2 regions of the Mesorhizobium sp. PUT5 genome follow, and region 2 is predicted to be linked to the other one. Evidence: riboswitches for the same ligand, from Rfam matches in the RefSeq annotation. Region 2 holds a riboswitch; the other holds the start of a gene.

Region 1 (7,256 bases), 3.9 Mb from region 2:
CCGCCGGTGAAGCGCGCCACGCCCTTCGGCAGCAGCCGGATCACGGACATGGCGGTCACCGACTTGCCCGAGCCGGACTCGCCCACCAGCCCGACGATCTCTCCGGGGCGGACATCGAGCGTGACGCCGGAGAGCGCGCGCACGTCGCCGTGAAAGGTCGGGAAGACCAGGCTGAGGTCGTCGATCGAGACGACGCTGCGGTTTTCGGCCTGCATCAGCGTCCCCTCAATCGCGGGTCGAACATGTCGCGCAGGCCGTCGCCGAGCAGGTTGAAGCCCACCGCCGTCACCAGGATCGCGAGGCCGGGGAAGGTCGGATACCACCACTGGTCCAGCAGATAGTCGCGGCCGGTGGCGACCATGGCGCCCCATTCGGCGGTCGGCTGCTGGGCGCCGAGGCCGATGAAGCTCAGCGCGGAAGCCGTCAGGATGGCCAGGCCGATGTCCAGCGTCGCCTGCACGATGATGGGCGCCATGGCGTTGGGCATGATGTGGCGGCGCACGATCTGCACGCGGGGCGCGCCGAAGCTCATGGCCGCCTTCACATAGGGCCGCGAGCGCAGGCTGAGCGCCTGGCCGCGCGCCAGCCGCACGTAGAAGGGAATGCGCACCACGGCGATCGCCAGCATGGCGTTGATGAGGTTGGGGCCGAGCGCCGCCGCCAGCGCCATGGCCATGACGAAGGACGGGAACGAAAGCACCACGTCCATGATGCGCATGATCGCCGTGTTGACGCGGCCGCCCACCAGGCCCGAGAAGGCGCCGATGACGGTGCCGAAGCCCATGGATATGGCCACGATCGCCAGGCCGACGGTGACGGAGGTGCGCGCGCCCCACAGGACGCGCGAGAAGATGTCGCGCCCGACCTCGTCGGTGCCGAAGAAATGCGCGAGGCTCGGCGGCGCCAGGCGGTGGAGCAGGTCGAGCCGGTCCGGATCGTAGGGCGCGATCCAGGGCGCCGTGGCCATGACGAAGGCGACGATCACGATGATGGCCAGGCCCGCCAGGGTGAGCGGGCTGCGGCGGAGCTGGTACCAGAGATGGCTGCCGCCGAAATCGCCCTGCGGCGGCGCCTCTTCGGCCTCGACGCGCCCGAGGCTCATCAGTTGACCTCCCTGATCTGCGGATCGAGCCACATATAGACGAGGTCGACCGCCAGGTTGAGAAGGACATAGGCGGTCGAGGCCACGACGGTGAAGCCCATGATGGCCGGGAAATCCAGCGCGGTGATAGACTGGACGACGTAGTTGCCCATGCCCGGCCAGGCAAAGACCGTTTCGGTGAGCACGGCGCCGTAGAGCAGGTCGCCGAAGGCCAGGCCGATCATGGTCACCGACGGGATCAGCGCATTCCGCAGCGCGTGGCCGAACAGCACCGACCGCCGCGAAAGGCCGCTTGCCCGGGCGGTGCGCACATAGTCCTCCTGCAGCACCTCCAGCATGGCCGACCTTATCTGCCTTGTGACGATGCCGAGATGGACGAAGCCCAGCGTCAACGCCGGAAGGAGCAGATGCTGCAGAGCGCTGCGCAGGGCCGTCCAGTCGAGGGCGAGCAGCGCATCGACCGTGTAGAGCCCGGTGATCGTGGGCGGCGGGGCGATCCCGCTGGCGAGGCGCCCCGAGCCGGGCAGGATGCCGAGGCGGCCGTAGAAGATATAGATGAGCAGCAGGCCGAGCCAGAAGGCGGGCGTGGAGATGCCGGTGACCGAGATGGTGCGCGAGATCTGGTCGATCCACCTGTCCTTGGCGACGGCCGAGACGACGCCCAGCGGAATGCCGGCGGCGACGGCGAAGAGGAGGGCCGCGAGCGCCAGCTCGATGGTCGCCGGGAAGAAGCGCTTGATGTCGTCGATGACCGGCCGCTGGGTGCGGATCGAGATGCCGAAATCGCCCTGGGCGATCTGGCCGATATAGGTGAGATATTGCCTCCACAGCGGCTGGTCGAGGCCGAGCTGGCGGCGCATGTTCTCCACGATCTCGTTCGTGGCCCGGTCGCCCGCCATCATGCGCGCGGGGTCGCCGGGGATCATGTGCGAGATGACGAAGGTGACGACCGTCACCCCGAACACCACGAAAACGAGGAAGATCAGGCGCCGCCTGACGATGCTGACGAAGGACACCTGTCGCTTACCTTGCAACTGCCGCCGCCCGCCGCTGCCGCGGCGAAGCGGGGCTCATGGACGGCGGGACCCCCTCCGTCGCGCCGGGTCACGGCGCTTTCGACATGTCGGCGAAGTTGAAGATCTGCACCAGCATGGGGTTGTAGACGTAGCCCTTCACGTCGTCGCGCATGGCGAACTGGTAGTTGCGCTGGAACAGGAGGATATAGGGCGCCTCCTCCACGACGATCTTCTGCGCTTCCTGGTAGAGCGTCTCGCGCTGTTTCTGGTCGGTTTCGCTCGCCGCCTTGCGGATCAGTTCGTCGACCTTGGGGTTGGAGTAGAACGCCCTGTCGCCCGGCAGGCCCTTCAGGTTGGAGTCGAACCAGAAATTCATGAACATGTAGGGATCGCCGTAGTCGGGCGACCAGTTGCCGGCGGCGATGTCGAAGTCGCCCGTGTTGAGCTTGTCGCGCATCGTCGGATAGGCGAAGTCCTGCAGCTTCACCTTGACGCCGATATCGGCGAGGTTCTGCTGCAGCACCAGGCCGATCTGCTCCCAGGCCGGGTCGGTCTTGGCATAGAGATAGTTCAGCGACAGGTCCGAGACGCCGGCTTCCTTGAGCAGGTCCTTGGCCTTTGCCGGGTCGTAGGAATACTGCATGGCATTGTCGTCATGCCCCCACAGGCCCTTCGGGATGGGTCCGCGCATCTGTTCGGCCTGGCCGAGCATGATGCCGTCGATGATGCCCTTGTAGTCGATGGCGTAGGACAGCGCCTGCCGCACCTTGACGTTGTCGAGCGGCGGCTTCTCGTTGTTCAGATAGAGATAGGTGACATAGAGGCTGGGCTCGTCGACGACCTTGATGCCCTCCTTGCCCTTCAGCGCGTTGAGCTGGTCGATCGGAATGTCCTCGGCGATGTTGACGTCGCCGCGCTCGAGCTGCAGCCGGCGGGCCGAAGCCTCCTTGATGATCTTGATGTCGATTTCCTTGAGCGCCAGCTTGCTGCCGGTCCAGTGCGGATTGGGCTCCATGACAAGGCGCTGGCCCTTTTCCCAGCTCTTCACCTGGTAGGGGCCCGAGCCCATCGTGTGGTCGGCGAGATAGCCCTGCGCCAGGTCGTCGCCGGAGGCCTTGTCCATGACGGCCGGGTTCACGATGCTGCCGCCGCTGGTGGCCAGCGTCGACAGGAAGGGCGCGAACGGCTCCTTCAGCGTGAACTTCACGGTCTTCGGATCGACGACGTCCACCGCCTCGATCGCCTCGAACGAGCCGAACGGCCCCTTGGCGATCTTGATCATGCGGTCGAAGCTGAACTTCACGGCTTCGGCATCGACCGGCTTGCCGTCGGCGAAGGTGTGGCCGTCGCCGAGCGTGAAGGTCCAGGTCTTCATGTCGGGGCTGTTGGTCCAGGAGGTCGCGACTTCCGGGGCGATGTCGGTCGAGCCGCCGTCGAAGCGCACCAGCCGCTCATAGGCCGGATAGCTGGCGGTCCAACTGTTGTTGGTGACGGTGACGGCCGGGTCGATATTGTCCGGATCGCCGGATTTGCCGATCACCAGCACCGCGTCGTCGGCCGCGGCGGCCGGCAACGGAACCGCCATCGCGAAGACGGCCGACATAAGCAGGCCGCCCAATACGGCCGCCCGGTTCCAACGTGTTTCCATTGTCCGTTCCCCGATTTCCGCTTGTGGTTGGCCGCGCGCCCGGCGGCGGCCCCATAGTTTCCCGGGAAGGCAACGCGTGTCAATCCTGCCGGCCCATCGGAAGCGCGCTCGACAAGCGGCTTGCCCCGCGCCGGGGAATCTGATTGATTGCACCCATCCACAGGGGTGCTCCGTATTGCCGGGGCTGAGACCAAGGCGCCAAGCCTTCAAACCCTAGAAGCTGATCTGGGTAATACCAGCGGAGCGAGGCGGGCGATGTTTTCAGGCGCACAGGTTTCCCTTTATCCCATGACCGACGATTTCGTCGGCGTCATCACCGGCGCGCTCGCCGCGCTCGATCCCTATCGCGAGCGGCTGCGCATCGAGACCGACGATATCTCCACGCTGATCGTGGGGCCGCCGGAAGTGCTGTTTCCCGCCTTGCGCGACCTCTTTTCGGCGGCGGCGGCTACCGGCCGGCACTGCGTGCTGTCGGCCGCCATCTCGCGCGGATGCCCCGGCGAGCCGGACGACGAGATCTGCGCCACGCCGCTGCTGGGCGGCCCGCGCGAGCCGCTGGAAACGCGCAAGGACGCGGCCCTGGCCGAGGTGGCGCGCGCGCCCGACAAGGCCACGCCGACCGCCGCGCAGTTCTCGCTCTACGTGATGGGCACCGGCGACCATATGGACGAGATCTATGGCTGCATCGATTTTCTGAAGCGCTCGGGCGTGTTCGGCCGCTCCAAGAATTTCTGCACGAGGCTCGACGGCGACGCCGGCGCCGTCTTCGCCGCGATCGAAGCCGCATTCTGCCGGTTCGGCCCGCCCGAAGGCCATGTCACCATCGACCTGACGGCATCCGCCAACAGCCCGACGCCGCGCTGAAGCGCATTTGCGTCACAGGTTCGACATGTCCAGACCCGTCGTCTTCGCGCGTTCGCTCGCGGCCCTTTCGGCCAGGGCCGGCCCGGCCCTTCTTTCGGTCGGCGCGCTGCTGGTCGCCTGGGAGCTTTACGCCCGCCTGTCGGGCGTCTCGCCCACCACCTTGCCGGCGCCTTCGCGCGTGCTCGTCCAGGCTGTGCAGAACCGGCAGGCGCTGCTGGACAACACCCTGCCCACCCTGCGCGCCACGCTTTTCGGCTTCGCCTGCTCGCTGACGGCGGCCTTCGTCTTCTCGGTGCTGGTGGATTTCTTCCGGCCGCTGCGGCGGGCGCTGTTTCCGGTCTTCATCATCAGCCAGACCCTGCCGCTGGTGGCGATCGCGCCGCTCGTCGTGCTGTGGTTCGGCTTCGGCCTGGCGCCGAAGATCGTGCTGGTGGCGCTCGTCACCTTCTTCCCGATGATGGTGGCGCTGGCGCGCGGCTACGAGGCCACCGATCCCGACATCGAGGCGCTGCTGGCCTCCATGGGGGCCTCGCGGCTCAGCATGTTCATGCTCGGCCGCCTGCCCTCGGCGCTGCCCTTTTTCTTCGCCGGCCTGCGCATCTCCATCACCTATGCCGTGGTGGGGGCGATCTTCGCCGAATATGCCGGCGCCGCGAAGGGGCTCGGCATCTACATCCTCAACGCCAAGAACAATTTCCGCCCCGACCTGGTGCTCGCCGCCGTGCTGGTCAGCGCCACGCTCACGCTTGTCCTGTTCGGCGCGGTGGTGCTGATCGAACGCCTGGCCCTGCCCTGGGAGCGGCTCGGCGAAAGGCGCCGGCCATGAGCGCGCCGCGGCTGGAATTGCGCGGCCTGCGCAAGCGCTTCGACGGCCTGGATGTGCTGGCCGACATCTCGCTTTTCGTGCGCCCGGGCGAGTTTGTCTCGATCCTCGGGCCCTCCGGCGCCGGCAAGTCCACGATCTTCAAGCTGCTGACCGGCGGCCTGCGCGCCGACGGCGGCGACATCCTGTTCGACGGGGCCGCGCTCGCCCCCGGCCGGCGGCCCTTCGCCTTCATGCCGCAGCGCGATGCGCTGATGCCCTGGCGGCGCATCGTCGACAACACCACGCTGGGCCTCGAAGTGCAGGGCGTGCCGCGCAAGGCCGCGCGCCAGCGCGTGGCGCCGCTGTTCGCCGAATTCGGGCTCGACGGGTTCGAGCGCCACTATCCGGCGCAGCTTTCCGGCGGCATGCGCCAGCGAGCCGCGCTGCTGCGCACCGTGGTGCAGCAGCGCGACATGCTGCTGCTGGACGAACCCTTCGGCGCGCTGGACGCGCTGACCCGCGCGGCCATGCAGCGCTGGCTGCTGGGGATATGGGAGCGGCACCGCTGGACGGCGCTGCTGATCACCCATGACGTGCGCGAGGCGGTGTTCCTCTCCGACCGCATCTATGTGCTGAGCGCCCGCCCGGCGCGCGTGCTGGCCGAGATCGCGGTGCCGCTCGGCCATCCCCGCCCCGATTTCGGCACGCCCGAGGCGGCGGCCGTCGAATCCCGCCTGCTCCAGGCCCTCCTCAACCCGCAATCCCAAGACAGGACATGACCATGCTTACCCGCCGCCAGCTTCTGCTTGCCGCCGCCATCGGCGCCGCCTTCTCCGCCCGCGCCGCTTCGGCCGCGGCGCGCCCGGTGAGCATCGCGCTCGACTGGACGCCCAACACCAACCATGTCGGCCTCTTCGTCGCCCAGGCCAAGGGCTTCTACGCCGAGGCCGGCCTTGCCGTGCAGATCCTGCCCTACACCGACAGCTCGGCCTCGACGCTGGTGGCCAACCGGGTCGCCGATTTCGGCATCACCGGCTCCATCGCGCTGTTCACCCAGCGCACGGCCGGCGCCGATCTGGTGGCCACCTATGCCGTGACCCAGACCGAGACCGGGCGGCTGGTGGTCAACGCCGACCGCGCCGACATCACCCGCCCGCGCGACCTCGACGGCCTGACCTATGGCGGCTTCGGCAGCGCCTGGGAAAACGCGCTGATCGGCACGATCATCCGCCATGACGGCGGCAAGGGCGAGTTCAAGACTGTGACGCTCGGCACCTCCGCCTACCAGGCGCTGGCCGATGGCACGGTGGACTTCACGCTGGAGGTCTACACCTGGGAGGGCGTCGCTGCCAAACTGCAAGGCCGGGAGCAGCGCGCCTTCCGCTATGCCGACTACGGCGTGCCGGACGAGCACACCAGCCTCATCGCCTCCAGCGGCGCCTATCTGGAGGGCAATGGCGGCATCGCCTCCGACTTCACGGCCGCCACCCGGCGCGGCTACGCCTATGCGGTCGCCCACCCGGAAGAGGCGGCCGACCTGCTCGTCGCCGCAAACAGCGACGCCCTGACCGACCGCGCGCTGGTGCGCGCGTCGATGCGGGAACTGGTCGACGGGCATTACCTGCAAACCGCCGCCGGCGTCGTCGGCACGATCGACCCTGCCAAGATGCAGGCGATCGGCGATTTCCTGTTCGAGGCGGGCATCCTGCGCGATGCCGGCGGCAACCCGGTCGGGCAGCGGCCGGATTTCTCGCGCTATTACACCAATACCTATATGGGCGGCTGACAGCGGCCGCCTCAGGCGCGCAGCAGGGCCTCCGC
Region 2 (7,256 bases):
CTTCCTCCGGCGTGTCGCCGTAGAGGATGCCGTCTATGCCGGCCAGGAAGGAATCGCGGTCGCGCGTGCCGACGCCGGGCGGGCCGAACTGGCGCGCCAGGCGCTGGGCCAGTTCGATGCGCTGGGGCGTGTTGGGGTGGGTGGCCAGGAAATCCAGGCTGGCGTCGGTGGCGCCGCTGATGGAGCGGAAGTCCGTATAGGCGGACATGGATTGCAGGAAGCGGCTGGCCGCATAAGGATCATAGCCGGCTTCGCCGACCGACTTGATGCCGATGGCGTCGGCTTCCAGTTCCTGGTTGCGCGAGAACTGTGCGAGCCTGAGCTTGCCGCGGATGAGCGCGACGCGCGCGGTCGGGCTGTCGCCCAGCACGTCCGACACCACCTTGGTCGCCAGCCCCTCCTCGGCCTCCAGCTTCTGGCGCGCCAGCCCGTGGTTGGCGGTGACGTGGCCCATCTCGTGGGCGATGACGGCGGCGACCTCGGAGGAATCATTGGCCAGCGCCAAAAGGCCCCGTGTGATGTAGAGATAGCCGCCCGGCAGCGCGAAGGCGTTGACGTTGGGCGAGTTCAGGATGGTGATGCGGTAGGCCTGCGTCGGGTTGGCCGACACGGTGGTCAGGTTGCCGACCACCTTGGCGACCATGCGCTCCAGTTTGGGATCGGAATATTCGCCGCCATAGGTGGCCAGGATGCGCGGATGCTGCGCCCGGGCAAGCTCGGCCAGCTTGTTGTTGGCGGTGACGGTGTCGACCGTGACCGGCTTGTCGGAGGGCTGGAAGCCGGATTCCTCCACGCTGCCCGGCATGACCGACTGGCAGGCGGCCAGCGACACGGCAAGGCCGGCCAGCGCGACAAGGCGCGCCAGCGGCTTCAGGGCGGCAATGTGCAGGCCGTCGAGCAGGTCGGCATCCTTTCAGTTTCGCCGGGGGCGAATCAGCCCGTAGCGATCATACCCTTCACCGTTCGAACCGAAAGCAGCCAACCCATGATGCCAAGCAAGCGCCCCGTTCAATGGAGAGGGTTTGACCGTAAATTATGTCCGCTTGCGGGCAACATCGCGTGATCCACCGTCATCGGCGCCGATATAGCGCCGAAATGCCGCCGGTCCAGCACCGGCGAAGAAATCGCCCGCAGGTCCGGCGGCGACAACCTTGCCGTCCTCCAGGAACACGACGCGGTGGGCGATGCGGCGCGCATCGTCGGGCTGGTGGGTGACGAACAGCACCGTCATGCCCTGCTCGGCCTGAAGGGCGTCCACCAGGTCCAGCATGTCGTCGCGCAGGGCCGGGCCCAGCGAGGCGAAAGGCTCGTCGAGCAGCAGCACCGGCCGGTCACGCACCAGCGCCCTTGCCAGGGCGACACGCTGGCGCTCGCCGCCGGAAAGCTCGCGCGGCAGGCGCTGCTCCTTGCCGGCCAGGCCGGTGCGGTGAAGCGCGTCGGCGATCGCGGCGCGATCGCCATGGGTGAGCTTCAGGGCGGGCGACCGGCCGAGGCCGACATTGTCGGCCACCGTCAGGTGGGCGAAGAGATTGTTTTCCTGAAACACCATGGACACGGGGCGTGCCGAAGGCGGCGCGGCGGTAAGGTCCCGGCCGCCGATCAGCACGCGGCCGGCGGCCGGCGTCTCGAAGCCGGCGACGAGATTGAGCAGGGTGGACTTGCCGGAGCCGCTGGCGCCCATCACCGCCGTTATCTCGCCCGCGGCGAAGGCCGTATCATAGACGAATTCGGTCGCGCCGTAGAGGAAGCGCACATCGTCCAGCCGCACCGGCAGGCCGGCGGTCGCACCTGTGGCGGCAGCGTCGGTCGGCATCTGGTTCATTCGGCTTTCTCCCTTCCCAGACGCCCCGCGGCCAGCATCAGGGCCAGGCAGACGGTGCCCAGAAGCAACGCCAGCCCGGCCGCGTCGGCGGTGCGGTAGCTGCCCATGCGTGCCAGAAGCAGATAGGGCAGTGTCTGCACCTGGTCGCTGCCGAACAGGGCGATGACGCCGAGGTCGCCCAGCGACAGCGCCATGGCGAAGGCGAAGGCGGTGCCGAGCGGGCGCCTGAGCGCCGGCCAGTCGACCAGCTGCAGCCGGGTCCAGCCCGAAATGCCGAGCTGGGCGCACAGCCGCTCGTGGCGCTCGCTGGAGGCGTCGTAGGCGGGCCGCACCGCGCGGATGGCGAAAGGCATGGCCATGACGGCATTGACGGTCACCACCATGATCGGGGCCACGGCAAAGACATCGCCGAAATGCCGCAGCAGCATGAACCAGCCGGCGCCGACGACGATGGGCGGCACCACCAGCACGAAGCCGGCGCCGGTATCGGTCAGCGTCTCCAGCAAGGACTTGCGCCGGCCGCGGCGGCCAAGCTCCAGCGCGCGCCGGGCCATTGCCAGCGCCAGCGAAAGAGCCGCTGCCAGCAAGGCGGACAGGAAGGCCAGAACGATGCTGGTCAGCGCCGCCTGGCGAACAGGTGCCTCGCCGGCCAGCCGCACCAGGTCGGCCTGAAGCCCGGCCGCGACCGTGGCGACCATCGGGCCGGCGACGAAGGCGAGCGCGAGCAGGATGAGCGACGCGTTCAGGGCGGTTTCGGCCCGGCCCGGCGACAGGAAACGGCGGGGGGCCACCGGCAGGCCGGCGTCGCCGGTCATTGTGGCGCCGAGCCGGGCGAGCCCCGTCACGACGATGGCGGTCAGCGCCACCTGCAGCAGCGTCAGCGCAACGGCGCGCGCAGGATCGAAATCGAAGCGCAGCGCCTGGTAGATGGCGACCTCGAGCGTCGAGGCGGCCGGCCCGCCGCCCAGCGTCAGCACGATGGTGAAGGAGGTGATGCACAGCATGAAGACAAGCCCGGCGACGCCCGGCAGCGCCTGCCGCAGCGCCGGCCACTCGATCAGCCGGAAGGTGGCGCGCGCATCCATGCCGAGCTGGCTGGCCAGCCGCCACTGGTCGGCCGGCACGGTTTGCAGCGCTTCCAGGAAAAGGCGCGCGCAAAGCGGCATGTTGAAGAAGACATGCGCCACGAGAATGCCGGACAGGCCGTAGATACCGGGCCATGTGCCGCCCGAGGCCGCTGTCAGGAGATCGGCGAAATAGCCGGCGCGGCCATAGAGCGCCAGCACGCCGAGCACTGCGACGATGGCGGGCAGCGCCAGCGGCACGGCGAACAGTTGCAGCAGGAGCGTGCGGCCGAAGAAGCGCGGGTGGCGCGACAGCGCGCGGGCCACCAGCAGCCCCGGCAGCACCGACAGAAGCGTGGAAAGCGCGGCCTGCCAGAGCGTGAAGCGCGCCACGCGCAGCAGATAGGCGTCGAAGGCCAGGATCGCATTGCCGAAATCGCCCGCGCCCTCGGCGACAAGGCCGGCAAAGGCGCCGCCGATCAGGATGCCGACGAAGGCCAGCGCGAAAATGCCGGCGCAGATGCGCGGCTCCGCCTTCGCCGCGAGAGCAACGCGAGCGCCCATGAGTTTCGGCGCAACAGCACCTCCATCCTTAACCCCTCCCCGCAAGGGGGAGGGGGTATCTTCATGTGCGCTCACCCCGCTCGCGGGCGGGGGGCGTTTCACTTGCTCATGACGGAAAGCCATTCGTCCACCCAGGCCTTGCGGTTCTCGGCCACCTCCTCGGGGCTGAGGATGAGCGTCTTTGCCGGCTTCACCAGCCTGTCGAAGACCGGGTCGAGCGGCTTGTCGGTCCTGCCGGCCGGGAACATCCAGTTGGTCTCGGGAATGGCGTCCTGGAAGCCGGGACCGGTCATGAAGGCGAGGAACTTCTGCGACAGCGGGTTTTTCGCCCCGGTGGTGGTGATGCCGGCCACCTCGACCTGGAGGTAGTGGCCTTCCGAGAAGGCGGCCGCTTGGTAGCGCTCGGTCTTCTCCTCGATCATGTGATAGGCCGGCGAGGTGGTGTAGGACAGCACCATCGGCGCCTCGCCCTTGGTGAACAGGCCGTAGGCCTCGCTCCAGCCGGGGGTCACCGTCAGCACCCTGTCTTTCAGCTTCGCCCAGGCGCCTGCGGCCTCGTCGCCATAGACCGACTTGACCCAGAGCAGCAGGCCGAGGCCCGGCGTGGAGGTGCGCGGGTCCTGGATGGCGATTTTCTGGCTCGGGTCGCCCTCGACCAGCTCCTTGAGGCTCGTTGGCGGGGTCTTGAGCTTATCGGTGTCGTAGACGACGGCGAAATAGCCGTAGTCATACGGGACGAAAATGTCGTCGCTCCAGCCGCCGGGCACGTTGACGTCGCCGACCGGGCCGTGCGGGGCAAACAGGCCGGTAGCCCTGGCGTCCGCGGTCAGGTTGGTGTCGAGGCCGAGGACCACGTCGGCCTTGGTGGCGGCCCCTTCCAGCTTGACGCGGTTGAGCAGCGCCACGCCGTCGGCGACCGAGACGAAATCGACCTCGCAGCCGCATTCGGCCTCGAAGTTCTTCTTCACTGCCGGGCCGGGACCCCAGTCGGCGGTGAAGCTTTCATAGGTGTAGACGGTGAGCCTGTCCTTGGCCGCGGCGGGCAGGGCCGTGGCGGCCAGCGCCAGGGCGGGCAGAAGGATCGACAATATCTTGCGCATGGGCGCCTCCTTGCAAGTGTTGCGGGAATCGAGGCGCCGGATCTTCCGAGGCATCTAATCCCTCCGCCGGTACAAACCGGATCAGGTTCAGCGGGTTGGCGATCACGCCTCTCAGCCGGTCCGCGCGCAGCGTCCGGCACCCCGTTAGAGCGCCTGCACACATAGGCCGGGCCGCCGCGCCACGCAAGTGCCGTCGGGACCCGAGGCGCGGCCTTCCGTTTGCCCGATCGGACTGGTAAGGCGAGCCCATGAGCCTTTTCACCCTCCTGCTCGGCGGCGACCTGGTGCGCACGCCCCGCCTCGACCGCCAGATTGCGGGCAGCCGCGTCATCGCTGCCGATTCCGGCATGCTGCATGCCGCGCTGCTCGGCGTGCGGCCGGAACTGTGGGTGGGCGATTTCGATTCCACGCCGCCGCATCTGCCGGGCGAGCTTGCCGCCGTGCCCCGGCGCGAATTCCCGGCCGACAAGGACATGACCGATGGCGAACTGGCCGTCGCCATTGCGCTTGAGCAAGGGGCGACGTCGCTGGTGCTGGCCGGCGCCTTCGGCGGCCAGCGCGCCGATCACGCCTTCCTGCACATGGCGCTGGCGCTCAGGCTGGCGCAAGCCGGCACGCCGGTGCTGCTGACCAGCGGCGCGCAGGAAGGGGTGCCGCTGCTGCCCGGCCGCGGCCGCTTCGACTATGAGGCCGGAACGCTGTTTTCGGTGCTGGCCTTTTCCGGCCTTTCCGGGCTCACCGTCGAGGGTGCCAAGTGGCCGCTTTTCGAGGTGGAGGTGCCGTTCGGCTCCTCGCTCACCCTTTCCAACGAAGTGAAGGGCAGGCTGGAGATCGGCCTCGGCCAGGGCCGGGCCGTGCTGCTCGCCCATCCGCGCCTCGATCCGGGTACGTGAGCGTGGCAATGCCGGTACATCTGTCGTCTGATATATCAATAGATATATCATCGTTGTTTCAATGCCTTGCCCCTGCGGTCCCAATATGGAGACGCGACTGAAATGGCTCCGCCGCTTCTCAATCTCGCCGGTATCAGGCTGACCTTCGGCGGCACGCCGCTGCTCGACGGCGCCGACCTCGCCGCCGGGCCGGGCGACAAGATCGCGCTGGTGGGCCGCAACGGCTCCGGCAAATCGACGCTGCTGAAGATCGCTGCCGGCATGGTGGAGCCGCAGGAGGGCGAGCTCTTTCGCCAGCCTTCCGCCACGATCCGCTACCTGCCGCAGATGCCCGACATGGACGGTTTCGCCAGCGTGCGCGCCTATGTCGAGGCCGGACTGGGGCCGGCGGACGATCCGCATCGCGCCACCTATCTGATGGAGCATCTGGAACTGACCGGGCAGGAGTGCCCGGACGACCTTTCCGGTGGCGAGGCGCGGCGGGCCGCGCTTGCCCGGGTGATGGCGCCGGAGCCTGATATATTGCTGCTCGACGAGCCCACCAACCATCTGGACCTGTCGGTCATCGAGTGGCTGGAGGAGGAGCTGATCCGCACCTCTTCGGCGCTGGTGGTCATCTCGCACGACCGCCGCTTCCTGGAGCGGGTCTCGCGCGCCACCGTGTGGCTCGACCGCGGGCGCACGCGCCGGCTGGACCGGGGGTTTTCGCATTTCGAGGAATGGCGCGACCAGGTGCTGGAGGAAGAGGAGCGCGAGCAGCACAAGCTCGGCCGCCAGATCGTGCGCGAGGAGCACTGGCTGCGCTACGGCGTGACCGCGCGGCGCAAGCGCAACATGCGCCGGCTCGGCGAATTGCAGGTCATGCGCCAGCGCTTCCGCAACCATCGCGGTGCGGAGGGCACGGCCACCCTGGTCGCCAGCGACGCGGCCGAATCCGGCAAGCTGGTGATCGAGGCCAAGGCCATCGACAAGAGTTTCGGCGATCTCGCGGTGGTGAAGGGGTTTTCCACGCGCATCCAGCGCGGCGACCGCGTCGGCCTCGTCGGGCCCAACGGTGCCGGCAAGACCACGCTGCTGAAGATGCTGACCGGCGAGTTGGCGCCGGATGCCGGCACGGTCAGGCTGGGCGTCAACCTGGAGATCGCCACGCTCGACCAGAAGCGCGAGGCGGCGCATCCCGACGAAACGCTGGCGCACTACCTCACCGACGGGCGCGGCGAGAACCTCGTCGTCAACGGCGAGCAGCGCCATGTCGTCTCCTACATGAAGGACTTCCTGTTCAAGCCGGAGCAGGCGCGCACGCCGGTGCGCGAGCTTTCCGGCGGCGAGCGGGCGCGGCTGCTGCTGGCGCGCGTGCTGGCGCGGCCGGCGAACCTTCTGGTGCTGGACGAGCCGACCAACGACCTCGACATGGAGACGCTGGACCTTCTGCAGGAACTGATCGCCGGCTTTGCCGGCACCGTGCTGCTGGTCAGCCACGACCGCGACTTCCTCGACCGCACCGTCACCAGCATCATCGCGCCGGACGGGGGCGGGCGCTGGGTGGAATATGCCGGCGGCTATTCCGACATGCTCGCCCAGCGCGGCGGCAAGCGGCTGGAGGAACGCAGGGCGCGCGACAAGGCAGTGGGTCCCGATGCCGAAAGGGCCTCGGCGGCCAAGCCGAAGGAGCAGTCGAAAAAGCTGTCCTACAAGCAGAAATTCGCGCTGGAGACATTGCCGAAGAAGATCGAGGCGGTGACGGCCTCCATCGCCCGGCTGGAGGATGCGATCGCCGATCCGGCCTATTACGAGCGCGATCCGGCCGACTTCC

What was found. Region 2 has a riboswitch for thiamine pyrophosphate ahead of thiB (thiamine ABC transporter substrate binding subunit). Riboswitches for the same ligand answer to the same signal wherever they lie in the genome.
Region 1: linked by a shared signal. The riboswitch ahead of ACTDI4_RS01980 (YkoF family thiamine/hydroxymethylpyrimidine-binding protein) and the one ahead of thiB (thiamine ABC transporter substrate binding subunit) in region 2 are both predicted to bind thiamine pyrophosphate.

The regions. Positions count from the first base shown of each region.
Region 1 covers NZ_JBQOSO010000003.1:64,899-72,154, reverse strand. Annotated here, with positions in the region: gene ACTDI4_RS02000 (dipeptide ABC transporter ATP-binding protein) at 1-215, opposite strand, end outside; gene ddpC (D,D-dipeptide ABC transporter permease) at 215-1,102, opposite strand; gene ACTDI4_RS01990 (ABC transporter permease) at 1,102-2,118, opposite strand; gene ACTDI4_RS01985 (ABC transporter substrate-binding protein) at 2,207-3,766, opposite strand; TPP riboswitch at 3,918-4,031, shown strand; gene ACTDI4_RS01980 (YkoF family thiamine/hydroxymethylpyrimidine-binding protein) at 4,022-4,630, shown strand; gene ACTDI4_RS01975 (ABC transporter permease) at 4,656-5,456, shown strand; gene ACTDI4_RS01970 (ABC transporter ATP-binding protein) at 5,453-6,214, shown strand; gene ACTDI4_RS01965 (ABC transporter substrate-binding protein) at 6,211-7,221, shown strand; gene ACTDI4_RS01960 (sugar-binding transcriptional regulator) at 7,233-7,256, opposite strand, start outside.
Region 2 covers NZ_JBQOSO010000003.1:3,978,608-3,985,863, reverse strand. Annotated here, with positions in the region: gene ACTDI4_RS21000 (M48 family metalloprotease) at 1-874, opposite strand, end outside; gene thiQ (thiamine ABC transporter ATP-binding protein) at 1,034-1,822, opposite strand; gene thiP (thiamine/thiamine pyrophosphate ABC transporter permease) at 1,819-3,450, opposite strand; gene thiB (thiamine ABC transporter substrate binding subunit) at 3,549-4,550, opposite strand; TPP riboswitch at 4,592-4,704, opposite strand; gene ACTDI4_RS20980 (thiamine diphosphokinase) at 4,799-5,443, shown strand; gene ACTDI4_RS20975 (ABC-F family ATP-binding cassette domain-containing protein) at 5,546-7,256, shown strand, end outside.